Regions from separate parts of the Streptomyces sp. NPDC059452 genome, predicted to be linked through region 1. Evidence: riboswitches for the same ligand, from Rfam matches in the RefSeq annotation. Region 1 holds a riboswitch; each other region holds the start of a gene.
The links. A riboswitch is a leader RNA that binds a small molecule or an ion and turns the genes downstream of it on or off. The one in region 1 is predicted to bind cyclic di-AMP.
Positions count from the first base shown of each region.

Region 1 (3,264 bases):
CCGCCGCTCAGCGGGCCGGACTCTCCCCGGCCCACCTCTCCCGGCTGGAGACGGGCCGCAGACAGCCCTCGCTGCCCATGCTGCTCGGCCTCGCCCGTATCTACGGTACGACCGTCTCCGAGCTGCTCGGCGAGAAGCCGCCCGAGCGGGACGCGATCGTCCGGGGCGGCGCCTTCGAGGGCGCCGAGGCCGACGGCTGGATGTACCGGCGGGCAGGCAGTCCCGGCCGCGCCATGCAGGCGCTGCGGGTCCGTGTCCCGTACGGCGCCCAGGGCGATCTGGTCCGGGTGCACCCCGGTGAGGAGTGGCTGTACGTCCTCGGCGGGCGGCTGCGGGTCGCGCTGGGGGAGACCGTGCACGATCTGGACCCGGGCGACAGCGCCCACTTCGACTCGCTCACCCCGCACCGGATCGCGGCCCTGGACCGGAGCGGGGCGGAGCTGCTCTTCGTCCACTCCCTGCTCCAGAGCCCGGCGGCCGAGCTCTGCCTCGGCAACGCCCTCCATACGCGCTGACCCCTCCACCCGCGCTGACCCCTTCGCCCCATCGGCCGCGAGGCCGTCAGAGAGGACCGTCATGTCCGATTCCGAACACTATGACCCGCTGAGTCCGCGTCACCCCAAGGCCGCGAAGGACTCACAGGAACGCCGGATGCCGCGCGGTCTCGTGATCCGGCTCTTCGCCTACCTGGTGGTCGGCCACGTGATCGCGGCCTTCCTCTATCTGCTCTTCGTGGTGGCGGGCGCGGAGTGACCGCCCGGCCGATCCCTCAGCCCTGGTCGAGCAGTCGCAGGCGCAGCAGCTCCCGCGTCTCGGGGGAGACGTTCAGCCCCTGCGTCAGATAGCGGTCCGTCGTGCCCCAGGTCTCGTCGATGGCCGCGAACGCCGCCGCGAGGTACTCGGGCTGCGCGCCGAAGAGCGGGTTGAGGAGCTCCAGCACCTCGGGGGACATCCCGATCTCGGACATGTCCGTGCGCTTCACCTTGTACCGGCGGTGCGGATCGTTGGACTTGAGGTAGTCCGCCTCGATCGCCTCGCGCTCGACGCCGACCGCGAGCAGCGAGACCGCGATCGACAGCCCCGCCCGGTCCTTGCCCGCCGCGCAGTGCATCAGGGCGGGCACGCTGTCCTCCGCCAGGGCGTGCAGGACGCGGCTGTGCTCGGCGGTGCGGTCCACGATGGTCGACCGGTACATACGGATCATGCGCTCGGCGCCCTTGCCGTCCGCCAGGACCGAGCGGAGCTGCTCGATGTTCCCGTCGCGCACCAGCCGCCAGAACTCGGCGCCGTCGGCCGGGTCGGAGAGCGGAATGCTGACATTGCGGACACCGGCCAGCTCGATGTCGAACCCGTCGAGCCGGTGGTCGGCGGAGTTGCGGAAGTCGAAGACGGTGTGCAGCCCGAGCCCGCCGAGGAAGAGCGCGTCCTCGGCGGTGGCGTGCGCCAGGTGGCCGCTGCGGTAGAGCCGGCCGAAGGCGGTGCGCCGCCCGTCCCCGGTGGGCAGGCCGCCCACATCGCGGAAGTTGCGGACTCCGGTCAGTGCGGTCTCGGTCGGCGGGACCTGTGGCACCTGCTGCGTCACGGTAGCTCCTGGAATGTCTGGAATCGGCGCTGCTCTCCGGCGAGGGCGCTCCCGTGACGATACGACATCGATTCGTCAGGAAATCATCGGTCCACTGACGGGGTGTCAGGAGTGGCGCCGACGGCATGTCCGTATTGGTGCATTTCGCAGAACATGCCCCGCTAATGGGGGAGATGGGATTTCGTGGGTGAGCGGGATCATATCCGTGACGGACCGTGGCGGATGGGGCCCGGCGGTTTCCCGGTCTCCGTACGGAAAGCCAAGATCCGTAATCCACGGAGTGTGACGGGAAATCCGGAGCGGAATTGAATCGATGATTCCGGTAGGCAACCGACGGCTTGTTCCCGTCGTCCTCACTCGTTTACGGTCACCGTCAATCCGGACGGACCGCCTAATCCTGCCGCCGCCCGGAATTCGCACCCACCCACTCACGTGTGGCAGGAGCGGGGGAACCAGGTAAGCCGCCGGCCCGGAGAGATCCGGACCGGCTCGGGGTGAAGCCGCCGTCCGGCGGCCGGGCATCTCCAGCCCGAACCCGACAGCTCACCTCGCAGGCGCCGGAGAGGAACTTCCCCATGCCCGCAAAGGGTAAGCACCGTCGTACCAAGTCCGGCCCGATCCACCGCGGCGTCGTCGCCGCGGGCACCGGCGGCGCCGTACTCGCCCTCCCGCTGATCGGCGCCACCGGCGCGCACGCCGCGGAGAAGGCGGCCCCCGCCGTCAAGCCCGCGGCCGCCACGGCCGCCGCCGAGCAGAGCGCACCGCAGGCCGCGCCCGCCAAGGCGAAGACCGCCCCGAAGACGTACGCCGTCGTCTCCGGCGACTACCTGTCGAAGATCGCGGCCGAGCACCAGGTCAAGGGCGGCTGGCAGAAGCTGTACCAGGACAACCGCTCCACCGTCGGCGAGAACCCCAGCCTGATCTTCCCGGGCATGAAGCTCACCCTCGGCGCCAAGGCGTCCGGCTCCGCCGCTCCTTCGGAGGCCGACAAGGCCGCCCCGGCTCCCCGGGCCGCTGCCCCGAAGGCCGCGCCGAAGAAGGCCCAGCCGGCCACCCAGGCCGCGCCGAAGCAGGCCCCGAAGGCTGCTCCGAAGGCCGCTGCTCCGAAGGCGGACGTTCTCTCGGCCGACGAGTCGGACGCCGCCGCGCAGACCGGAACCTCCACGCAGACCGGCTCCTCCGAGTCCACCGGCTCCGGCTGGACCGCCCCGCTGGACAACGCCCAAGTCACCACCCAGTACCGCGCCTCCGGCGCCAGCTGGTCCAGCGGCTACCACACCGGCTCCGACTTCCGGGCCGCCTCCGGCACCCCGATCCGCGCCATCGGCCCGGGCACCGTGGTCTCGGCCGGCTGGAGCGGTTCGTACGGCAACGAGGTCGTCATCAAGCACGAGGACGGCATGTACTCCCAGTACGCCCACCAGTCCTCGCTGAGCGTCTCCGCCGGGCAGACCGTCACCGGCGGCCAGCAGATCGGCCTCTCCGGCTCCACCGGCAACTCCACCGGCCCGCACCTCCACTTCGAGGTCCGCACCGGCCCGGGCTACGGCTCCGACGTCGACCCGGTCGCCTACCTGCGGCAGCACGGCGTCTCCCTCTGACCCGGGGGCAGCCGTTCCGGACGGCGTGAAGTGATCGAGACGGCATGAAGTGATCGAGGGGCGGTGCGCGGCGGCGCACCG
Region 1 is NZ_JBHYVE010000039.1:46,074-49,337, reverse strand. It holds gene ACFW9Z_RS33090 (helix-turn-helix domain-containing protein) at 1-515, shown strand, start outside; gene ACFW9Z_RS33085 (DUF6126 family protein) at 577-753, shown strand; gene ACFW9Z_RS33080 (tyrosine-protein phosphatase) at 770-1,582, opposite strand; cyclic di-AMP (ydaO/yuaA leader) riboswitch at 1,994-2,154, shown strand; gene ACFW9Z_RS33075 (peptidoglycan DD-metalloendopeptidase family protein) at 2,158-3,183, shown strand.

Region 2 (3,264 bases), on a different contig from region 1:
GAGCCGCGCAGCGCGCCGGGCCGCTCGTACGTGATCGGGCTCGGCGAGATGTATGTCGCCGACCCGCGTTTCGGAAAGAACTACGATCGCTACGGAGACGGCACCGCCGCCTTCGTACGGGATGCACTGACGATCTACGCGGAACGGCGGCTCTCCGACTGACCGCGGAGGGCGCGGCGTTCTGGACCGCTTCCCCCTATTTGGCCGATGACGAGTCGCCGCACGGCGCGGCTCCGGGAAGCCTGGACGGGGCGCGGTACCGTCCGCAGCCGTGGCCGGACCGGGCAGGAGTGCACAGGTGGGGATGGCGGAGAAGGGGCGCGGACGCGTGACGGGAAGCTTCGGCGTCCCGGGGCGCGGCATGTCCGGGGCCATGGGGCGCGGGAAGTCCGGTTCTGCCGGGCCGGGGAAGTCCGGGTCCGCGGGGCCGGGGAAGTCCGGGTCCGCCGGGTGGGGGAAGTCCGGGGCCACCGGGCGGGGGAAGCCGGTGGTGGCGCAGAGCCGCGGGACCCGGCGGTTCGTCCGGCTGTTGCCGGTGCTGCTGATCGGCGGCGGGCTCCTCTTCGACTCGATCGCCCCGCCCAACTTCACCGCCGTCCCCCTGTTCGTGGCCGCGCCGCTGATCGCCGCGCCCTTCTTCTCGCTCGCCAGCACCATCCGTACGGGCGTGGCCTCGGTCCTCTCCGTCATCGCGATGCGGCTCTCCGACGGTACGTCCACCGAGGTCGTCCCGGTCATCGAGATGATCACCGTGCTCACCGCCGCGGCCCTGGCCCTCGTCATCAACGGGGTCGTACGCCGCAGCAACGAGCAGCTGGCCTCGGCCCGGGTCATCGCGGAGACCGCCATGCGGGCCGTGCTGCCGACCCCGGCGGAGCGGATCGGCGGGCTCCAGGTGGCCGCGCGGTACGAGGCGGCGCAGGCGGACGAGTTCGTCGGCGGGGACCTGTTCGCGGTGGCGGACACCCCGTACGGCGTACGCCTGGTCGTCGGGGACGTACGCGGCAAGGGGCTGGACGCCGTGGAGGCGGTGGCGGTGATCATCGGCGCGTTCCGGGAGGCCGCCGAGCAGGAGCGGTCCCTGGAGGGCGTGGCGCAGCGGCTGGAGCGGGCGCTGGCACGGGAGGGGACGCGGCGGTACGGGCTGGACGCCATGGAGGGGTTCATCACCGCCGTACTGGCCGAGATCCCGCCGGGTTCGGCCTCGCTGCGGCTCGTCAACCGAGGCCACCCCGAGCCGATCCTGCTGTACGCGGACGGGGCCCTGGAGGTCCTCGCGCCGAGTGTGCCCGCGATGCCGCTGGGGATGGACCTCGGGGTGTGGCCCGACCGGTCCGACGAGTGGGAGATGCCCCCGGGGTCGACGCTGCTCGCCTTCACGGACGGCCTCTCCGAGGCGCGGGACGCGAACGGGGCCTTCTACGATCCGGCGGCCCGGCTGCGCGGCCGGATCTTCCCCGGCCCCGAGGAACTGCTCTCGGCGCTCACCGACGACGTACGGCTGCACACCGGAGGCCGGTCCACGGACGACATGGCGCTGCTCGCGGTGAGCCGGCCGGCGGAGGGGCAGCCGCCGCGGCGGACGACGGTCAAGATCGTCGGCCGGGGCGATGACACGGTGCGTGACCGATGAGCACCACTCCGCATAACAGTTGACACACCATCAGAAAAAGAGGTGTGGGCGAGGGGTCGTCAAGTCGTCCGATTCGGGCCGCTTGTGGGTGGTAAATCCCCGTCGAAGCCGTTAATGATCAACAGGAACAGCTTGGAATCGGGCCCGCCTGTCTATTAACGTTCGATAACGCAGCGCGGTCGTCCCAGCCGTCGTCAGAGACGGCGCCGTGCGCGAGCGCCGAATCCCGCAAGGGAACCGGGGAACCACCTACATGGGGTGAATCGGACGCCTGCGTCTCGTGAGAGGCGGAGGGGCCCGTAGGAGACCTTCCTGCTCCGAACCCGTCAGCTAACCCGGTAGGCGAGAAGGAAGGAAAGGAGTGCGCCCACGTGGCGTCCAACAACCCTGCCCCTGAGGCCCCGTCACCCTTCACTGCCGACGGTCTCGGTGGCCCGGAGCGGACGTGGGAGGAATGGAACCCCACCGCGGAGTCCATCCGTCCCGTGCGCGGCAAGCACCGCGTGGCCAAGCAGCGAGGCCTCGCCCGTAGCTCCACCGTCCTCGGGGTCGGCGTCATAGCGGCCGTCGGTGCGGGTGGCATGGCCACCGCCCAGAGCAAGCCGCCGGTCTCCATCTCCCTTCCCGATTCCATCGTGGACAACCTCCCCGACGCCAAGTCCCTTCCCGGTGTCGGGGCCTTCATGTCCGAGGAGCCCGCGGAGGCCGCGCCGGTCGCCGCGCCGCTCACGGCCGTGAGCCTCACGGCCGCCGAGGCCGAGGAGGGCACGACCGACGCGGGCGAGGCCCTGCGCGCCCGGATCCTCCAGCAGGCCGAACAGCAGCAGGCCAGCGCTGACGCGGAGGCCAAGGCCGCCGAGGAGAAGGCGGCCGCGGAGAAGGCCGCCGCCGACGCGAAGAAGCAGCAGGACGAGGCGGAGGCCGAAGCCAAGGCCAAGGCCGCCGCCGAGAAGAAGGCGGCGGAGGAAGCGGCGGCGAAGAAGGCCGAGGAAGAACGCCTCGCCAAGCTCCGCGCCAGCTTCACCCTGCCCGCCTCCGGGTACACGATCACCTCGACCTACGGCCAGTCCGGCGCGATGTGGTCGTCCGGCCAGCACACCGGCACGGACTTCGCCGGGGCGGCCGGTTCGCCGCTCAAGGCCGTGCACAGCGGCACGATCACGTCGGCCGGCTGGTCCGGTTCGTACGGCTACCGAACGGTCCTCCAGCTGGAGGACGGTACGGAGATCTGGTACGCGCACCAGTCCTCGATCGACGTCTCGGTCGGCCAGAAGGTCAGCACCGGTGACACCATCGGCCGCATGGGCGCGACCGGCAACGTGACCGGCGTCCACCTCCACCTGGAGGTCCGCACCGCGGGCGGCTCGGCCATGGACCCGATCGCCTGGCTGAACAGCAAGGGCCTCAACGTCTGAGACCCCGGTACGTCGTTCGTCGTCGTACCGGAGAGAAACCCCGGTACCACCCAGAACCCTGGTACCACCCAGAACCCCCGGTGCCACCCAGAAGCCTCGGCACCACCCAGAACCCCGGCAGCCCTGACGCTCACCCCCCGACGTCAGGGCTGCCGGTCTGTGCGGGCGCGTTGCGAGTGCCTGCGTCGCGCGCGCGGGCGTGTACGGGCGAGCGGG
Region 2 is NZ_JBHYVE010000021.1:19,975-23,238, reverse strand. It holds gene ACFW9Z_RS25425 (MerR family transcriptional regulator) at 1-162, shown strand, start outside; gene ACFW9Z_RS25420 (PP2C family protein-serine/threonine phosphatase) at 305-1,633, shown strand; cyclic di-AMP (ydaO/yuaA leader) riboswitch at 1,841-1,993, shown strand; gene ACFW9Z_RS25415 (M23 family metallopeptidase) at 2,005-3,048, shown strand.
Region 2: it holds a riboswitch for cyclic di-AMP, as region 1 does, so the genes downstream of both, ACFW9Z_RS25415 (M23 family metallopeptidase) here and ACFW9Z_RS33075 (peptidoglycan DD-metalloendopeptidase family protein) in region 1, are expected to answer to the same signal.

Region 3 (3,264 bases), on a different contig from region 1:
CCCAGCGCAGGGCCTCGGAGAAGGACTCCGCGCCGATCGGCGCGATCATGAACTCCTGGATGTCCACGTTGGAGTCGGCGTGCGAGCCGCCGTTCACGATGTTCATCATCGGAACGGGCAGCAGGTGCGCGTTCGGGCCACCGAGGTAGCGGAAGAGCGGCAGGTCGGACGCCTCGGAGGCGGCGTGCGCGACGGCGAGCGAGACACCGAGGATGGCGTTCGCGCCGAGCGAGGCCTTGTTCTCGGTGGCGTCCAGGTCGAACATCGCCTGGTCGATGAGGCGCTGCTCGGTGGCGTCGTACCCGACGAGCTCCGGGCCGATCTGCTCGATGACGGCGAGGACGGCCTTCTCGACGCCCTTGCCCTGGTAGCGGTTGGGGTCACCGTCGCGAAGCTCAACGGCCTCGAACGCTCCGGTGGAGGCGCCGGACGGAACGGCAGCACGGCCCGTGCTGCCGTCGTCGAGGCCAACCTCGACCTCGACCGTGGGGTTGCCCCGGGAGTCGAGGATTTCCCTGGCTACGACGACGTCGATGGACGGCACGAGGCATCTCCTTCTGGGATCTGACACTGGTTGTGCAGGGTCACTGTGGCCTTGCGACACGAGCCTAACCGGCCCGGCCGCATCAGTCGGACGACCGCCCGTCTCCTGGGACGAAAAAGGACCCAAGGGCCTGCATGACGGGACAAAACTCCAAAAATCTACTGGCCGGTAACACGCGCTGGCGACAAGAGGTGAACGAATCCCCCCTCATTCTCATCCGCCGGTGAACGCATCCCCCTGGGCTTCCTCGCGGAAAGACCCCGGCCCGGCGCGCACGGGGGGTGAGCGCGCCGGGCCGGGGAGCCGTGCGAGGGAGGGAGCCGCCGGACCCCCTCCCTCCGGGGAGGAGAGCCGGCTGCTACTTCAGGTGGAGCTGCTGACCCGGGAAGATCAGGTCCGCGTCTTTGACGATGTCGTCGTTGAGCTCGAAGAGCTTGGCCCAGCCGCCCTTGACGCCCTCCTTCTCAGCGATCTTGCTGAGGGTGTCGCCGGCCTTGACCTTGTACTCGCCGTCGCCCTTCTGGACCTTCTCACCGGTCGGGGTGGTGACGGTCTTCTTGGAGCTCTCGGCCTTGGGGGCGGCCGGGGCGGTGCGCTGCTCGCTGCGCGTGGTGGGCTGCTCGGCCTTGCGCTCGGGCTGCGCCTGCGGGGCCTGCTGCGGCTTGCTCGCGGACTGGCCGGAGCCGGTGTTCACACCCGGGTCCACACCGTCGTTGGTGAGACCGCCGGCACCGGCACAGGCCCAGGCGCCCGGACCCTGCATGTCGAGAAGCCGCTCGGCGGTGGCGATCTGCTGGTCCTTGGAGGCCAGGTCGGCGCGGGGGGCGTACTGCGTACCACCGGCGGCGGCCCAGCTGGACTGCGAGAACTGGAGCCCGCCGTAGTAGCCGTTGCCGGTGTTGATGGACCAGTTGCCGCCGGACTCGCACTGGGCGACGGCGTCCCACGTGGAGACGGAGGCGGCGGAAGCGCCGGTCGCGCCCATCAGCGGGATGGCGACGGCGGCACCCGTGACGCCCGCCAGGGTGGCAAGACGGGTGGCCTTGGACGGGCGGCGGTGCTTGCCCTTGCTGTTCAGCAGCATGGAACGATCTCCTCACCGACGCCTGCGAGGTGAGCTGTCGGGTTCGGGCCAATGAGTTGCCCGGCCGCGTGACCTTGCACGCGGCTTCACCCCTAGCCGGTCCCGTACGTCCCCGTCTTCGACTTCGACTTCGACTTCGAAGGGGCCGTGCGGACCCGGCGGCTTACCTGGGTCCCCCGCTCCTGCCTACGGCGCTTTACGCGTCTGTTCCCTTCGACCGACGGCAGGATTCGGCGTGACGGTCGACGGGGCCCGCGGTGCGAGCGGTTCCGACCGTAAACACAGGCGACCCCCACATTCAAAGACGGACATACTGGGCCAATCGGCGCTTACTTGCTTACCCTGACGGATCGTTTCCGCAGGTCGGAGGGGATCTGCGCCGATCGAGCGGACGCAACACGCCAGTTGAAGCAAAGAGACCCATGTCTCACTTACGCATAAGTGGACATAGGCCTCTGAACTACCCGTGATTTTGGGGGTGTTTTTCCTAATTGAATCAGTTGGCGGAAGGCTCCTCGACGCTCTCCGCAGCACCCTTCCCGGCACCCTCGCCCGCGCCCTCACCCGTGCCCTTGTCCGCACCCTTTTCCGCGTCCTGACCCAGACCCAGATCCAGGCTCTGACCGGGCAGGATCAGGTCCGGATCGGAGCCCAGAAGGTCCTTGTTGGCCTCGTACAGGCCGGTCCAGCCCTGGGGGAGCTCCTGGGCGTCGGCGATCGCCCAGAGGTTGTCCCCGGGCTGCACGGTGTACCCGCCCGCCGTGACCGCGCCGGAGTCCCGCGCATCGCCTTCGCCGCGCGAGGCGTGCCGGCCGGACTCCCGGGGGCCGTCCTCCTGGCCCACCGCACCGGCCTCCTCGGGGGCGGGGGCGCCCCGGTGCTTGCCGCCGGTGCGGTCGGCGCCCTGGGAGGCGGAGGGCTGCGAGGCGTCGGGGGAGCCGGTCCCGCCGCTCTTCCCGGCGGTGGGTGACGCGGAGGGCTTCGCCGAGGGGTCGACCGTGTCACCCTTGCCGGACTTGCCGGACTTGCCGGACTTGCCACCCTTGTCGACTCCGCCGGTCTCGCCTGCCTCGCCGGACTTACCTACCCCACCCGTCTTACCTACCTCGCCCGTCTTGCCCGACTTATCCGCCTCGCCCGAAACCTTCGACTCGCCCTTTTCATCCGCCTCGTCCGCCGGGGCGGTCGTCGGAGCCTGGGTGGGGTCGGTGGAGGGTGCGGTGCCGGGGTCGACGCCGGGCAGGCTGCCGTCCACCGCGAGGCCCGAGATCACCGCACAGCTCGGCCACGCCTGCGGCCCCTGGTCGGCCAGGACCTTCTCGGCCACGGCTATCTGCTGCGACCGGCTGGCCAGGTCGGCCCGGGTCGCGAAGTCGGTGCCGCCGTACGCCGACCAGGTCTCCTGCGAGAACTGGAGCCCGCCGTAGTAGCCGTTGCCGAGGTCGGCGCTCCACATGCCGCCGCTCTCGCATTCCGCGACCCGGTCCCAGGTGGTGGCCTCGGCCGCGCTCGCGCCTGTCGCGCCGAGGAGCGGGATGGCGATGGCCGATCCGGTCACGCCTGCGGCGACGACGATGGCGGGTGCCTGACGAGGGCGGCGGTGTCTGCCGTTCGCGGAGCCCATGGGGTTTGCCTT
Region 3 is NZ_JBHYVE010000014.1:101,390-104,653, reverse strand. It holds gene eno (phosphopyruvate hydratase) at 1-544, opposite strand, end outside; gene ACFW9Z_RS19880 (transglycosylase family protein) at 903-1,628, opposite strand; cyclic di-AMP (ydaO/yuaA leader) riboswitch at 1,633-1,832, opposite strand; gene ACFW9Z_RS19875 (transglycosylase family protein) at 2,125-3,252, opposite strand.
Region 3: it holds a riboswitch for cyclic di-AMP, as region 1 does, so the genes downstream of both, ACFW9Z_RS19880 (transglycosylase family protein) here and ACFW9Z_RS33075 (peptidoglycan DD-metalloendopeptidase family protein) in region 1, are expected to answer to the same signal.